Regions from separate parts of the Paenibacillus sp. Soil724D2 genome, predicted to be linked through region 1. Evidence: riboswitches for the same ligand, from Rfam matches in the RefSeq annotation. Region 1 holds a riboswitch; the other holds the start of a gene.
What was found. A riboswitch is a leader RNA that binds a small molecule or an ion and turns the genes downstream of it on or off. The one in region 1 is predicted to bind ZMP and ZTP.

Region 1 (7,424 bases):
ACAGGATCAGCTCAATCTACGATTTCGGGGCAGAACCAGATGCTCTTGAAATCGAACCAACCGAGCGTATTGAACGAAATACCTTGAAGATGCGGGCTATACACTAATTGTTGAGTCGTATGAAGAAGAAATAAGACCGATTGGTTTTGCGATAATAATCCTTGCATCGAGCGGATTCGTTGTAAACGTACCTGACTGTCTGGCTCTGCTTCGATTGAGGCAATGGTTTCATCGAACGTTCTGCGCTGCTCATCGGTCGCGTATACGCGCAGCGCTAAGTTGCCTATCTTATACATCTCAATCAGACAACGGGCCTCATCGTCATCTGCGACAACCCCGCCGACAATAATATCTGCACATTGCATCTTATCCACCTTGGACATTTCCTCAAAAGAATATTCCTGTAGAGCTACCTGTATTCCGATGTCGAGGCATCGAGCATGAACCCATTCAGCTAGGGCACGGTTTTTTGGAGTGAAAATCATCGTTATCGGCTGGCCTTCATATCCGCATTGATTCAGTAATTCTCTAGCTCGTTCAGGCTGGTTATCTTCCGGCAATTCGATTGGTGAATCGGTCGGCAAGAAATCGGCGGCAGGTATCGCATTATATAGCCCCAGTTCCTTAATCATACCGCTACGATTAAGTACTAGCTGAAGTGCTTGACGAAAATGGATATCCTGCTGAGGCCCACCCTTTCGTAAATTAAAGACCAGCATGCTAGAACCCAGCATCATGATTTCTTTTTTGCACCAATGCGCGGGTGCCGGCTGTTTAGAATGGCTGAGCTTACCCATTTGGAAGTTTAGCTGCTGCCACCTTCGCTCACTCACCATTTCCGGAACGCAAAGCAGTTCGATACGATCCAGGTGGGCGGACTCCCGGTAATAATCCTCGAACGCTTCGAATGTGACGCCCCCCTCATCATACCTCGTAATCCGGAACGGACCCGTCCCGACGGGCAGCATGCCTGGATCGCTTACTTTCTGAGCGCTGTACACATCAGCCGGTACGATCGCGGCTTGAAAGGAACTTACATAATGAGGAAACATATAATTCGGCGCTTTCAACTCGACTCTAACGGTCAGCCGATCCACTGCGCGGATATCTCTGACGGATTCCAGCAGCCACCGGTTTGGAGAGTCTTCCGTGCCGAGCGTACGCACCCGATTAAGCGAAAAGACCGCATCTGCCGAAGTCATCTCTCGACCATGATGGAATCGCACTCGCTTACGCAAATAAAAAGTCCAGATTGTTGCATCTTCATTGCATTCCCAGTCATGCGCCAAACCTGGCTCCAAGCTGCCGCATGCAGGATCAAAATAGATCAGCGTATCGAAAGCCTGTTTTACCAAATGGAGATCGCCTGAGAAGAGCACATCTACAGGGTCTAGGGTCAAAACTCTCATCTGCATCGGCAATCGAAGGGTTTCAGTATCGCCAGGCTCAAGGGTCCCTCTATACCCAAAGTAACTTCCTAACCAAGCTAAGAATCGATCCATGACTCCGGAATCCAATCCTTCAATTTGAAACAAACTCATTGCGCTGTTCAAATTCCCCTGTTCAACATGCAATTTCGCTTCCGCAAACAAAAGATCTTCGACCGAAGCCAGAAACCGAATCGTAGAACGATTGCCGCGCCCGCGACCTGGTGTCCAGGAAATCCATGCCATCTCAACCATCTTGCGAATCAATATCTTCACATTTCGTTCCGTACAATACAGGTAACCGGCTATTTCTTCAACGGACACGGGCACATCCATATCGGTTTGTTGAAAATTGTGAACCCGCATCATGGTTGTTTTCAACTGCACGTACTGTAAAACAAGCTGCATGGATGCAACCTCCTTTTACACGAATTACCAAGAAGTATAGGTCTGCCCCCATACTTTCGTCAACAGTCCCTGGACGGATAAAAGGATGAAAAAAAAGCCGACTCCAGAGAGCCGGCCTGAACCTATTTTTAAATCAGAATTAGTAAGTTAAACCTGGGTAAAGCGGATATTGCGCTGTCAGGTCCTTCACTAAGCCGCGTGCTTTCTCAAGAACAGCTTCATCTTTCGGGTTTTTGAGGGTAAGTCCAATTACTTTCGCGATTGTTTTCATCGCTTCTTCATTCATACCGCGGGATGTTACAGCCGGTGTACCTAGACGGATACCGCTAGTGATGAACGGGCTTGTTGGGTCAAAAGGAATCGCGTTTTTGTTTGCAGTAATGCCAATTTCGTCTAGAACGTGTTCAGCGTCTTTACCCGAAATGTTCAAGTTACGCAAATCGATCAGCATCAAGTGGTTATCCGTACCGCCGGAAACAAGGTTAATCCCTTCAGCTGTTAAAGCAGTCGCCAATGCTTGCGCATTGTTGATCACGTTTTGTCCGTATGTTTTGAAATCTGGTTGCAGAGCTTCACCGAAGGAAACAGCTTTAGCTGCGATAGTGTGCATCAAAGGACCACCTTGAGTACCAGGGAAAACGGCTTTATCGATCGCTGCTGCCCAAGCTTTGCGCGTAAGAATCATACCGCCGCGAGGACCGCGAAGCGTTTTGTGCGTTGTTGTCGTTACGAAATGTGCGTGCGGCACTGGGTTCGGATGCAAACCAGCAGCAACAAGACCCGCGATATGCGCCATATCGACGAAGAACAGCGCGCCTACATCATTTGCGATGGAAGCCAAAGCTTCGAAATCAATCGTGCGCGGGTAAGCACTTGCGCCAGCTACGAGCATGCGAGGCTTGTGTTTGAACGCAGCTTTACGAACATCGTCGTAATCAATGCGGAAATCTTTTTCGCTTACGCCATAAGCAACGAAGTTGTAGAGAATACCAGAAGCATTCACTGGACTACCGTGCGTTAAGTGACCACCATGTGCCAGGTTCATACCCAGTACCGTATCTCCAGGGTTTAGAGCTGCCAGGTAAACAGCCATGTTGGCTTGTGCGCCGGAATGCGGTTGAACGTTCGCGTGCTCAGCACCGAAAAGCTCTTTTGCACGATCGCGAGCGATATCTTCTACGATGTCTACGTACTCGCAGCCGCCATAGTATCTTTTGCCAGGGTAACCTTCAGCATATTTGTTCGTTAGTACTGTACCCATAGCTTCAAGAACAGCTTGGCTAACGATGTTTTCGGATGCAATAAGCTCGATTTTGTCACGTTGACGGGCAAGCTCAAGGTTCATCGCTTCTACAATTTTTGGATCTTGTTTGCTCAAAAAGTTTGTCATTTTAAATTCCTCCTACAGGGTAGTCTTATTTGTTAAGTCTTTATTCATAGAGGTAATGGCTAACAATCCGCATCGGGTGCGGCTGTTTGATAGAGTTGTTCCGCTTCATCAGGTAGGTAAACAGCTCTTGTACCGCCAATCAACTTAGGCCGGGTAAAAGCCATCGTCACATAGGCATGGCCAATGTTTCGGACCGGCGGCCTTGCCGGCACAGCTACTCGGCGCAAATGCATCCCAATAAGCGTGCTGCCAATATCGATGCCGGCATGTGCCTGAATCGTCTCGACAACGACCGGCTTCGCGAAATGGCGGTACGCATAGGAGGCCATCGAACCTCCGGCCTTTGGCACCGGAATGACAGAGACAGGCTCAAGCTGAGGCGAATGCAATAGCAGCTCTTCCTCAATAACGATTGCACGGTTCAAATGCTCGCAGCATTGAAAGGCTAAGTGCAGCCCGAACTCGCGGCTTATGCTCTGCGCCGTTTCAAAGATCGGCTTGGCGGCATCCAGCGTTCCTGATGTACCGATCCTATGCCCGAGAATTTCACTCGTGCTTGTCCCGATAATCAGAATTTGACCCGATCTGAGATTGCCGACTTTGACCAATTCCCGAAGATTTGTTTCCAAAGCCTCGGCAACATTAGAAAGAATGGAATCTGTCATCATGATCCCCCGTTCCTATGGATGCAGTGTGAAACGGTCTTCGATACTTTGCACTTTGTTAATGCGATTCTGGTGACGAACACCTTGAGAAAACTCGGTTTCGAGCCAGATTTTCACGATTTCCTCAGCTACACCCGGTCCAATAACACGTTCACCTAAGGCTAGTACGTTCGTATCATTGTGTTCACGCGTCGCTTTCGCTGAGAAAAGATCATGTACGAGTGCACAACGGATGCCCGGAACTTTATTCGCGGCAATCGACATCCCGATACCCGTTCCGCAAATCAGAATACCTTTATCAGCTTCGCCTGATACCACTTGCTCACAAACTTTAAGCGCATAGTCGGGATAATCGACCGAATCTGCACAGCTGCAGCCATAATCGACGACTTGGTGACCTAATGACTCAATAAAAGGAATGATAACATCTTTCAAACGATAGCCTGCATGATCCGCACCTAAGGCAATTTTCATGAATAGAACGCTCCTTTGCTTGTTCGAATTCGACCATCCTATTATATCCCAAAGCTCACCAGAAAACGAAAAAAAGAGCGGACACGCTAGAAAACGCGCGTTGCTCTTTTGCCCAGGCGACCGGCCGTATAGCTCAATGCTCCATTGTGGTTGCTCCCACTCGTCGCCAGTTACATTGAGTCTTGATTGATACCTCTATTTTATCGCATTCTACCCCATGTGTAAAGATGTATCCGCAATTCGTATATCTAGAACCTGGGTTATTTGGAGCCTTCATTTCGTGCACGTATTTTCTGAACCAATTTATCTAAACTCCCGCTGATTTCCTCAGCCGTTTGTCGGTAAATCTCTATGGAACCTCCGAACGGGTCAGAAATATCAAAGTCAGGAATCGCATGTTCAAGCTTAAAAATGCGGTTTCTTTCTTCTACAGAAACTGCTTGTGAAAGAGCCTGTTTGAGCTGAAGCTCCGTAACGAGCTGCTCCCTTTCCTCAATCGCCTGTAAAATATGAGCGTCATCCTCTACGTACTCTTTGAGCGTAAAAGTCTTCTCAATCGCATCCGGAAACCGCTGGATAACCGTACGCTTATGCCCCATCGTCATCGTCAAAATGAGATCAGCCCAATTCACTTCAGACTCTTGGATCGCCAAAGAACTAATGGGCTCCTTGAATCCCGCTTCCTGTAAAAGCGATGCACTATTTCGGGAAATTGGACCGCCCGTTACCGCGGATACCCCTGCTGAACGAACCTCCGCCGCAAGCCCTTCTTGGTGCACTCTGATACGCAGCAAACCTTCTGCTAATGGACTGCGGCACGTATTTCCTGTACAAACAAATAGAATTCGCAACATGATCCCTCCTAATCGTAAGCATAAGCTAAGATGAAAACTTTCTATACCCTATTGTATCACAGTAAAAACTTGATCCCAAAGGTGAGCAAAATTAGCCCGCCAAACGCCTCACCATACTCGCCTACCCAGCCGCTTACCCGCCTGCCAATCAATAAACCTGCAATAGATAGCAAGCCTCCAAACAAACCAAATATCAGCACCGTCAACACGATGTCTGTAGCAAACATACCTAGGGATACACCAACAGAGAATGAATCAATACTGACACTAAGTGAGAAGATCGTTAATCCCCAAGCTGACCTATGATCAAATGAAGTTGCTTCTTCTCCACGAATCGAACTATACACCATATGCGATCCCAAAAGAATGAGTAAACATCCCCCAGCCGCTGTAGCGACATTCCCGAGCAGCAATGAAACATATTGCCCCATAAACATACCCATCAAAGGCATGAGAACGTGAAATATACCAATCACGAAGCTAATTTTCATAATATCAATCAAACGAATACCCTTCATCCCTATGCCAATCCCTAAGGAAAAAGCATCCAGGCCTAAAGCAATCGCCATAATAATAATTGTTACCAGCTGCCCAAACTCCACCCCAGATGCGAGCATAGCACTATCCCCCTTGTCCACGTTTCTCTCTCAAGATATGCGGACAAACAGGGAATCATGCTAGCTAAACACGTACAAGCCGATGACCGGCTGCTTTACGAAGTCGATTCATAACCGCAAGGCCAATCCCCGTTTCTGGACAACCCTCTGCAGCAATATATTGAATACCTTCTTGATCAAATTGCCTTAACGCAGCATAAAGATCCTGAGCGATTGTTTCCGGTTGCGATAACGATCCGCAGGCAATAACCAAATCAGCATGGTAACGAGAGGCTCTCTCCTCAAAAGTAAGAATACCCGTTGACTCACCACGCGCCTTAGCTGCATCAAGATCGTTTTGGATCCATTCAGCAACAGCTTCTGTATCTCCACCTTGAACGATATGCATAAATCCTTTTGGTGCGTAATGTGTGTACTTCATCCCAGGAGCACGCGGTGTTTCGGAATCTTGCACCTCTTCCCGCTCTGGCTCATGAATCCGAATAGTAGGCAGTGCCGATTGCAGCTGCTCTGCCGTAACACCACCGGGACGCAAAATGTACAGCTCATCATTTACAAGCTCGATCACAGTTGACTCGACACCAACTCCCGTTGCACCACCATCTACGATCCCGCCAATCCGACCATCCAAATCATCTCTGACATGTGAGGCGAGTGTTGGACTAGGTCTGCCTGAGCTATTGGCACTCGGCGCGGCTATGGGAAGTCCCGCTTCACGAAGAAGCTGCAAAGCCACGGGATGATCCGGAATTCGCACACCCACAGTCTTTAGACCAGCGGTAACTAACGGCGAAATGCCACCTGTTTTCACAGGCAGCACAATGGTAAGAGGACCCGGCCAGAAAACCTCCATAAGCTGGCGATGATCCGACGTTACACGATCAGAAAGAATTAAACTTGAAAGCTGTTCGACATCGGCAATATGGACAATGAGGGGGTTATCCGAAGGCCGACCTTTTGCTGTGAAAATCCCTTCAACCGCTGCCGTATTCGTAGCATCTGCCCCAAGACCATATACTGTCTCTGTAGGAAAGGCTACTGTTTGACCACTTTGGAGAAGCAGGGCTGCTTCAGCCAAATAGCCACTTATCTCGGTCCCTTTCCCCTGATCCACTTTCCAGTATTTTGTCACGATCATCTATCATCCTAACTTCAAATAAAATTCTGATCCTCAAACAAACACACACGGGGTGAATTTTCTTAGCTGAACCACGATACAATCTTCTTCACCATTTCCCAGATAAAAAACTTAACTTGTGGCTGCTTTGCATCAACGGATTCCGTTTTTTCTTCCTCTTGTGTAGCTTTACTGTCTTTAACGACAGAGTTAGACTTGTCGGGTTTAACTGTTGAAGCAGCTTTACTGACTTTCGTTGCAGGTGTTGGAGAGGATTGCACCTTCCCATCACCCTCCGTTTTCGCTACTACAGCAGCTGATGCTACTGCTTCTCCGGATAAGGAATCCACGAAACATAATGGCGGAAACAACACACACCACCAGTTCTGACCTTCCCCCGTACCAATCGTCACACGCAGCGCTTCATACTCTCCCGCTGGGTACACTTCATTCCCGTACATTTTCGTTGGAA
Region 2 (7,424 bases), on a different contig from region 1:
GGTGAAAAAACACCAAAAACCTTCAAATCCGTTTTCTTTTTTCTCAAAGAAAATGTCGTGAAGGGGATCGTCTCCTACATAAAAGCGCAAGCCAAACTAATCTCTTTAACATTCATTGTCGTGTTTTTCGCCTTGCTCCTGCTCGGCGTTAATAATGCTTTCTCCATCTCGTTGTTGTCAGCCATATTCGACGTACTTCCGCTGCTTGGTGTATCCACTTTGTTCATTCCATGGATCATCTACCTGTTTATTGTTGGTCAAACGACTCTAGCGATCTGGCTCAGTGCCATACTCCTGGTCGTCATCCTCGTCAGACAAATTATGGAGCCAAAGATCACTGGGGAATCACTCGGAGTATCGGCCTTTACGACCTTAGCCTTTATGATTATATCCCTTTCCCTATTTGGATTTGCAGGGGTCATCCTTTCGCCTGTATTGATCATTCTAATCAAAGCACTGTATACGCAAGGCTACCTGCAACGCTGGATTCGTAAGCCAGAGGATGAGTATGTTCAAGGTAAATTACCTTATAGCGGACCTTAATGATTGAACATACGGGTTGCGAAGTCCTTGGATGAGAGTGTTAATATAGATGATATGCAAAGTATGTTGCGCCCCGGCGTTTTGTTAAAACATTCGCATGCTTATCCGTGTAAAATTGCATTTTGTAACCTTTTATTTGGTTATCGTGTGATGTTGCTGCACTTTGTACAACATTTCGTAGGCCAATTCACGATTTTCACGCGATTGTTGCATAATATACATCAATTCCAGTCAAAAGTAACCCATTTGCCGGAAAGAAGGCTGAATTGTTGTATAACCTACAACATCTTCAGCTTATTTAGAAGAAATCAAGGAAATTGTTGTACTCTGTACAACTTTCCTTCCTATTTCCCCATTTCTCCAATAAACCGGAAACCGATGCAAACAAAAGTATAAAACTTATACTTTCTTATCAACGAAAAGGCGCCAACTTCCTCATAAAGGAAAAGTTGGCGCCTTTTTTTATACGCGATGCCTGCTTCGGTATATCGACGGAGCCATGCCAATTTTCTGCGTAAAAACACGGCTCAGATAAAAGCCGTTTTCGAATCCGCATTTCTCGGCAATTGCATCCAAAGTAAGCGTTGATCCCTCCAACAAATGCCGAGCTCTTGTGAGACGCATCTCATTCAAAAACTCAGATGGTGTTTGTCCGAAAGCCTTTCGAAACTTGCGGGTGAATTGTACGGGAGTGAGTCCCAGAGTTACCGCCAAATCCAACAGGGATAAGCTTGCATATGCATATTCCGTTATGTGCCTCCGGGCTTTCTCCATCAACAAATCGACTTCTGAGGAAAGGTCATCTTTGCGATCACGCTCCATTTTGACCAAACGCAATAGATCGTTCACCATGTGTTCTTTGTGCAGCGTGCTCTCTTCATCCCAGCCGGGAAGCTGTCTCAAATATCGATAATTGGATGATAACCGATCTGTATCGTTAATGGTCAACTTTCCTTTCCAGAAGGCTTCATCGCCAACACTGGGTTCAGATAACCATACAAACTGCAGGAAGTGAAAGGACAGGGGTTCGAGAGTTTTCCTCCGAAACACGGTATGGGGCGGACATATGACAAAGTCTCCGAACTTCGCTTCGCCTTTCTGCTCCCCGACTCGATAGAAGAATCTGCCATCTTCTACGGCAAATATCGTCCAACAAGGATACTCATCTTCCTCTAGCATAAATTCCACTTTACGGTGCCAATAGACATGGGAGATGAGCTTCATAGTCACATCACGAATAGACACTGTTTCACTCCTTCAATATTGAAATAAAGTATATGTCTATTGTAACTGTCTGCATGTTCAATGGAAATAGGATATTATACAATGAAATTATAGACATCCTATAAACTAGTGAGGTGCTGAGTTATGAAACATGAAATTGTTTTATCAGACATAACCGTAGTTGGTGGAGGATTAGCAGGTGTTTGCGCGGCAATCGCTGCAGCTCGGTTAGGCCAAAGCGTCTCTCTCGTCCAAAATCGTCCTGTACTTGGCGGTAATGCCAGCAGCGAGGTTCGCGTCTGGGTATGCGGCGCTACCTCTCACGGAGTTCATCGAAATGCTAGAGAAACCGGCATCATGGGTGAACTATTTGTGGAGAATCAGTACCGTAATATCGACGGAAACCCTTATATCTGGGACCTCATCGTACTGGAAAAAGTCAAAGCAGAGAAGAATATCACGTTGTTTTTAAACACGGATGTCCATGAGGTCCACGCCGATGGTGACGAGACTAGTCGAACGATTCGTTCTGTCACAGGCTGGATGATGGGATCTGAACGACGTATCCGTTTCGATAGCCGTGTATACCTTGATTGTACAGGTGACGGGCTAGTCGGTTTCCTCGCAGGTGCGAAGTATCGTATTGGGCGTGAAGCCCAAGAGGAGTTTAATGAGGAATGGGCACCGCTCGTCGCGGACGATATTACACTTGGAAGCACCCTGCTGTTCTATACAAAAGACGCAGGCCGCCCGGTCAAATATATCGCACCAAGCTTCGCGAAAGACATCACTCAAACGTCCATTCCCATGAAACGCGTCATTCGCAGCGGAGATAATGGCTGCGCTTATTGGTGGATTGAATGGGGCGGTGAGCACGATGTTGTTCATGAAAACGAGCGAATCAGGGATGAGCTGTCCTCAGTTATCTATGGTATTTGGGATTATATCAAAAATTCCGGTAAATTCGAGAGTGAAAACCTGACGCTCGAATGGATCGGCTCCATTCCGGGGAAAAGGGAATATCGTCGTTTCGTTGGGGACTACGTGCTCAATCAGAACGATATCATCGCACAGGAGCAGTTTGAAGACCGTGTCGCTTTCGGTGGCTGGTCCATCGATTTACATCCACCGCAGGGGATGTATGCCACAGCCAAAGGTTCTAAACATATGCATATGGACGGCAGTTATCATATCCCGTTCCGTTCCCTCTACTCCGTCAACGTGACGAATATGCTGATGGCGGGACGCAACATCAGCGCGTCCCACGTTGCCTTTGGCACGACTCGCGTCATGGCGACGTGTGCCGTCATTGGCGAAGCCGCGGGCACAGGAGCCGCGCTCTGCGCGGCAAAGGGCATCTCCCCACGCGAGCTGCACAGCAACCACTTGAGCGAGCTTCAGCAGACGCTGCTTCGACAGGATGCAGCCGTCCTCGGTTTGAAGAACGCGGATGCGGCCGATCTTGTGCTACGCGCAGAGATGACGGCGTCCAGCACCTTGACGCAACTTGCGCTAGAGCAATCTGCGTCGGTGCTGCCGCTGAACGCGCATGTAGCGCTTCTTGTGCCGGCAGATCCGTTCATTGACGGCATCGAGCTGCTGCTGGATGCTTCGGAGGCAACGGAGCTGACAGTCGAGCTCTGGAGCACTGGGAAGCCGCAGAACTACGTCCCGCACAAACAGATGACGTCCATTCAAGTAGCTGTGGCTAAGGGTTCTCAACAGTGGGTAAAGGCTGCACTTTCTTGGCATCCTGAAACCGCTCAGAATGCTTTTATCATTCTCAGAAGCAACCCGGCGCTTTCCATCCATCTATCCGCTAGACCACAAACGGGCGTGCTGTCCTTCAAACATGATGCTGCATCAGAAGACAGCGCAGATTTCGGTGACATGCATCATCATCAGCCTGTCATTGATTGGAGCGCGAATGCCTTCATTCGGAAGCCAATCTGCTTCCGTCTGCTCTCACCCACATCCGCATTCGCAGCCGATAAAGCTGCCGATGGGTATAAGCGTCCTTACGGAGGCCCTCATCTATGGTCGTCAGCCGGCCTTGAGGTCTCCCAGCCTGAATGGCTTGAAGCCAGTTGGCCAGAGGCTGTGCAGATTCGAAGTGTACATCTCACTTTCAATGATGACGTGAATGAAGATTTAATTAATTTGCATCATCATCGGACGGAATTCGAGATCATTCCTGAACTGGTCAAAGACTATAAAATACAGGCCTTCATCGGCGGTGATTGGACCACAGTCGCTGATAGGCTCGATAATCATACACGTAATCATGTTCATCTTTTGCCGGAAGCTGTGACGACTGATCGACTTCGTGTGGTCGTTGAAGCGACGAACGGGACGGAACGGGCAGAAATTATAGAAATTCGTTGCTATGGTTGATCAAGCAATTATCAACACCCTTAAAGCATTATAAGAGTTGCGTATTCCATAACCTTCCATTATGATTAGATCAATTAAAAGTTGATGTGTGACTGGCGAAGCATGGATACCCATGAGGAAGCACATTGATCTTACAGCCGTACGCCTGGGCAGAGGTAAGGGGGATTCATCCCCCTTACCTCTTTATGTTTTTACAAACAAATGAAGGGTTGAGGGTAAAATGAATTCAGAAAAATTAATTTTGGATGGTACACGTGTCGCGAAAAGCATGAACGAAACTCTAGTCGAAAGAATCAACCAACTGTCCGTAAGAGGTGTCTTACCGTGTTTAGCTACCATACTTGTTGGCGATGACCCTTCTTCCGAAACCTATGTACGTATGAAAAGCAGCGCATGCAAGCGGTTAGGCATTGATTCCAGACGAATCCACCTAAATAAAGCAACTACAACAGAGGAGCTTATTGCTGTTATTCAACAATTAAACGCGGATCCTCAGATCCATGGTATTTTATTGCAGCATCCGGTTCCGCACCATATTGATGAAAGAGCCGCGTTTGAAGCCATTCAGATCGAAAAAGATGTGGATGGCGTTACCCTGCTGGGCTTTGCTCAAAATGCTTTTGGAGCGGCCAGCTTTCCATCCTGTACCCCGGCAGCCATTCTAGCTATTCTGGATTATTATCAGATTCCAATTGAAGGCAAGCATGCAGTAATCGTTGGTCGGAGTCCGATTCTAGGTAAACCCGTATCACTTATGCTGCTGAATAGAAACGCAACCGTAACCATTTGCCATTCAAAAACAAATAATCTCCCCCTAATTATCGGGTTAGCTGATATTGTCGTTGCAGCAGTTGGTAAACCTGCTTTTATTCAAGGAGCATGGATTAAGGAAGGTGCTGTCGTTTTAGATGCTGGATATAATGCTGGCAACATTGGCGATGTCGATTTCGAAGCTTGTCTAAAAAAAGCTAGTGCAATTACCCCTGTCCCTGCTGGAATTGGCCCGGTGACCATTGCCATGCTGCTCAAACACACCGTTCTTGCTGCCGAAAAAAGCAATCTTATAACTTGAGTTTCCGACATTCTTTTTTCTAAAATAGGTCTTAATAACCCTTGTTTAACCTTACATGGTGTGTTATATTAAAAGTGCATCAAATCAAGGTTTCCACTTCAAAAAGTTGACATAGGAGTGATACAAATGCCCAACAATTCCGTGCAAATCCCGCAAGGTGAAGAATTGATTCGTGTGGAAATGACGGTTAAGGAAGCGCTTGCATTGACAGGCACTAAATTTAACCAAAACCACAAATTAGAGACAGATGCGATCAAGAAGGTTAAACAATCCTTAGAAGATAAATTGCTGACACCGAACCATTAATCCATACCCACTCATCGCACATAGCCCTGACGATCGATTTCAAATCGCTCGCGGGGCTTTTTATTTTTATCGCATCAAATTCGGCTGAATGCTCATAATAATCTCGCAGCGCAAAAATCCTACATTTTAAGGAGTGAACAACCATGTCTGAATCTCATAAAAAAACAGGACAATCCCAAAAAAATACAACGGCACGTGCACAAGATCAGAAAACCAATAAGAAAGGTTAGAGTTAACGGCAACATTTCACATCCACAGCTCAGCCCTGACGAACGATCTTTAATCGCTCGCGGGGTTTTTATTTTTTTCGTATCAAATTCAGCCGAATGCTTATAATAATCACGCACCGTCCAAAATCCTACATTTTAAGGAGTGAACAACCAAATGTCAGAAGATCATAAGCAGCAAGGGCACGCCAGACAAAATACAACGACTCGAACACAAGATCAGAGCAGCAACAAGAAAGGTAAGAAATAACAATATTCCATATCAGGAGGCCGATATATGCTCGATCAGTTAGAAAGCAATTATGACTGTGCGAATGCGGGCTCTGACCTGCATAGTTTAAAACAAGAACTTGAACAATTCCAAGGGCAAGCAGCCTCTTCCGACAAAAAACAAGAAGAGCATCGGAATCGACTTGAGAATCAAATTCGTTTTATTGAAAATAAGTGTTCCATCCCAAGCGAACATATCCCGCAATAAAGAAAGTCCACGCCTTAAATAACAAGGGCGTGGACTTTTTGCATTAGGTGACTTTTCTTCTTGTCAAAATACACGGAACACCTTTACCAACGGCTCCTGGCTCAGACATCATGGCCAAGTACCGAAGTCCTCTTGTGCACGGTGTCTTACAAACCGCACATGTGGACGACTCCACAAGCCTCATCGTGTATTGTACTCTGGATGAAAGTTCTTTCTTCTTGGATGCCTTACCCTTCCCTTTAGGTGGTGCCATATCCACGCCTCCCAACAGTTTCCTTCCTTCAGTATATGAAGTCTGGGCGGAACGGTTCTTGGGAAGCATGCTCAAGTTCGTTATACTTGTCTATGACAAATTTTAAAGTTCCATCGCTGTCAATAGGATAGGAACCAATTCCTCATACAGTGCTGCGAAAGACTCCACTGGCAGGGGGTTTACCCCAAATCCTACTTCAACGGTAAAGCCGGGTCTACGAAATTGTTGGATGAACCAGTCTTTGTAACCCGCGTCACTGTCCGTCAGTTTAACAGCCTGATAGCTGCTGGCTAGGGCTAATCGCTCGGCAAATACTTCAGATTCCGGTGGCTCATAGTCGCGATAATTCCAATAAATCTCCCTACCTTGGGTATGCAGCGCAATGACAAGCTCAAAGTCATGGCATTCTGTAAATTGAGCTAAAGCTGCCGCCTCCGGCTCCGTTAACGGTGCTTCTCCACCGTAATCACGCTCACCAGGTCCAACCTTCTCTCTACGCACTGCCTCTTCCTCCCAGTGTGCAGGGAACTGGTCATTGAGATCAACACCGCGAATATTGGCCTTCCAATTCCTGAAATCCAGTGATCCTCCATTCCAATGCAACAACGGCTCTTGGTAGGGATGTTCCTCATTAACACCAGACAGAACAAGTTCCACGCCATCAGGATTCACCATGGGTACAACCCAAAGTGAATACTCCGATAGGAGCCTCCTTATGTTGCTGCCATGCCAAGCCGTCCCTCTTGCATAGGAGCAAGCAAGGTCTTCCACGAATTGCATTAATAACGGGGTCGTTATCCATTCATTGGCATGGAGCGCTGCGTTGAAATGCATCTCTTTCGTACCTTGACCAATTCGCAGAGCTGGTATGCTTTTCCCCATCACACTTGCGCCTATCTCTTCTACATGAAGAAAAGGATATATCTT

Region 2: linked by a shared signal. The riboswitch ahead of ASG85_RS13250 (bifunctional 5,10-methylenetetrahydrofolate dehydrogenase/5,10-methenyltetrahydrofolate cyclohydrolase) and the one ahead of rpiB (ribose 5-phosphate isomerase B) in region 1 are both predicted to bind ZMP and ZTP.

What each region holds. Positions count from the first base shown of each region.
Region 1 is NZ_LMRY01000031.1:48,227-55,650, forward strand. It holds gene ASG85_RS23720 (ABC transporter substrate-binding protein) at 12-1,835, opposite strand; gene glyA (serine hydroxymethyltransferase) at 1,975-3,225, opposite strand; gene ASG85_RS23730 (TIGR01440 family protein) at 3,285-3,890, opposite strand; gene rpiB (ribose 5-phosphate isomerase B) at 3,906-4,364, opposite strand; ZMP/ZTP riboswitch at 4,468-4,548, opposite strand; gene ASG85_RS23740 (low molecular weight protein arginine phosphatase) at 4,625-5,218, opposite strand; gene ASG85_RS23745 (manganese efflux pump MntP family protein) at 5,275-5,835, opposite strand; gene ASG85_RS23750 (L-threonylcarbamoyladenylate synthase) at 5,900-6,973, opposite strand; gene spoIIR (stage II sporulation protein R) at 7,036-7,424, opposite strand, start outside.
Region 2 is NZ_LMRY01000012.1:31,133-38,556, reverse strand. It holds gene ytvI (sporulation integral membrane protein YtvI) at 1-543, shown strand, start outside; gene ASG85_RS13260 (helix-turn-helix domain-containing protein) at 1,006-1,788, opposite strand; gene ASG85_RS13255 (FAD-dependent oxidoreductase) at 1,912-4,161, shown strand; ZMP/ZTP riboswitch at 4,240-4,319, shown strand; gene ASG85_RS13250 (bifunctional 5,10-methylenetetrahydrofolate dehydrogenase/5,10-methenyltetrahydrofolate cyclohydrolase) at 4,382-5,233, shown strand; gene ASG85_RS13245 (hypothetical protein) at 5,360-5,539, shown strand; gene ASG85_RS13240 (hypothetical protein) at 6,044-6,244, shown strand; gene ASG85_RS13235 (hypothetical protein) at 6,288-6,497, opposite strand; gene ASG85_RS13230 (M14 family metallocarboxypeptidase) at 6,600-7,424, opposite strand, start outside.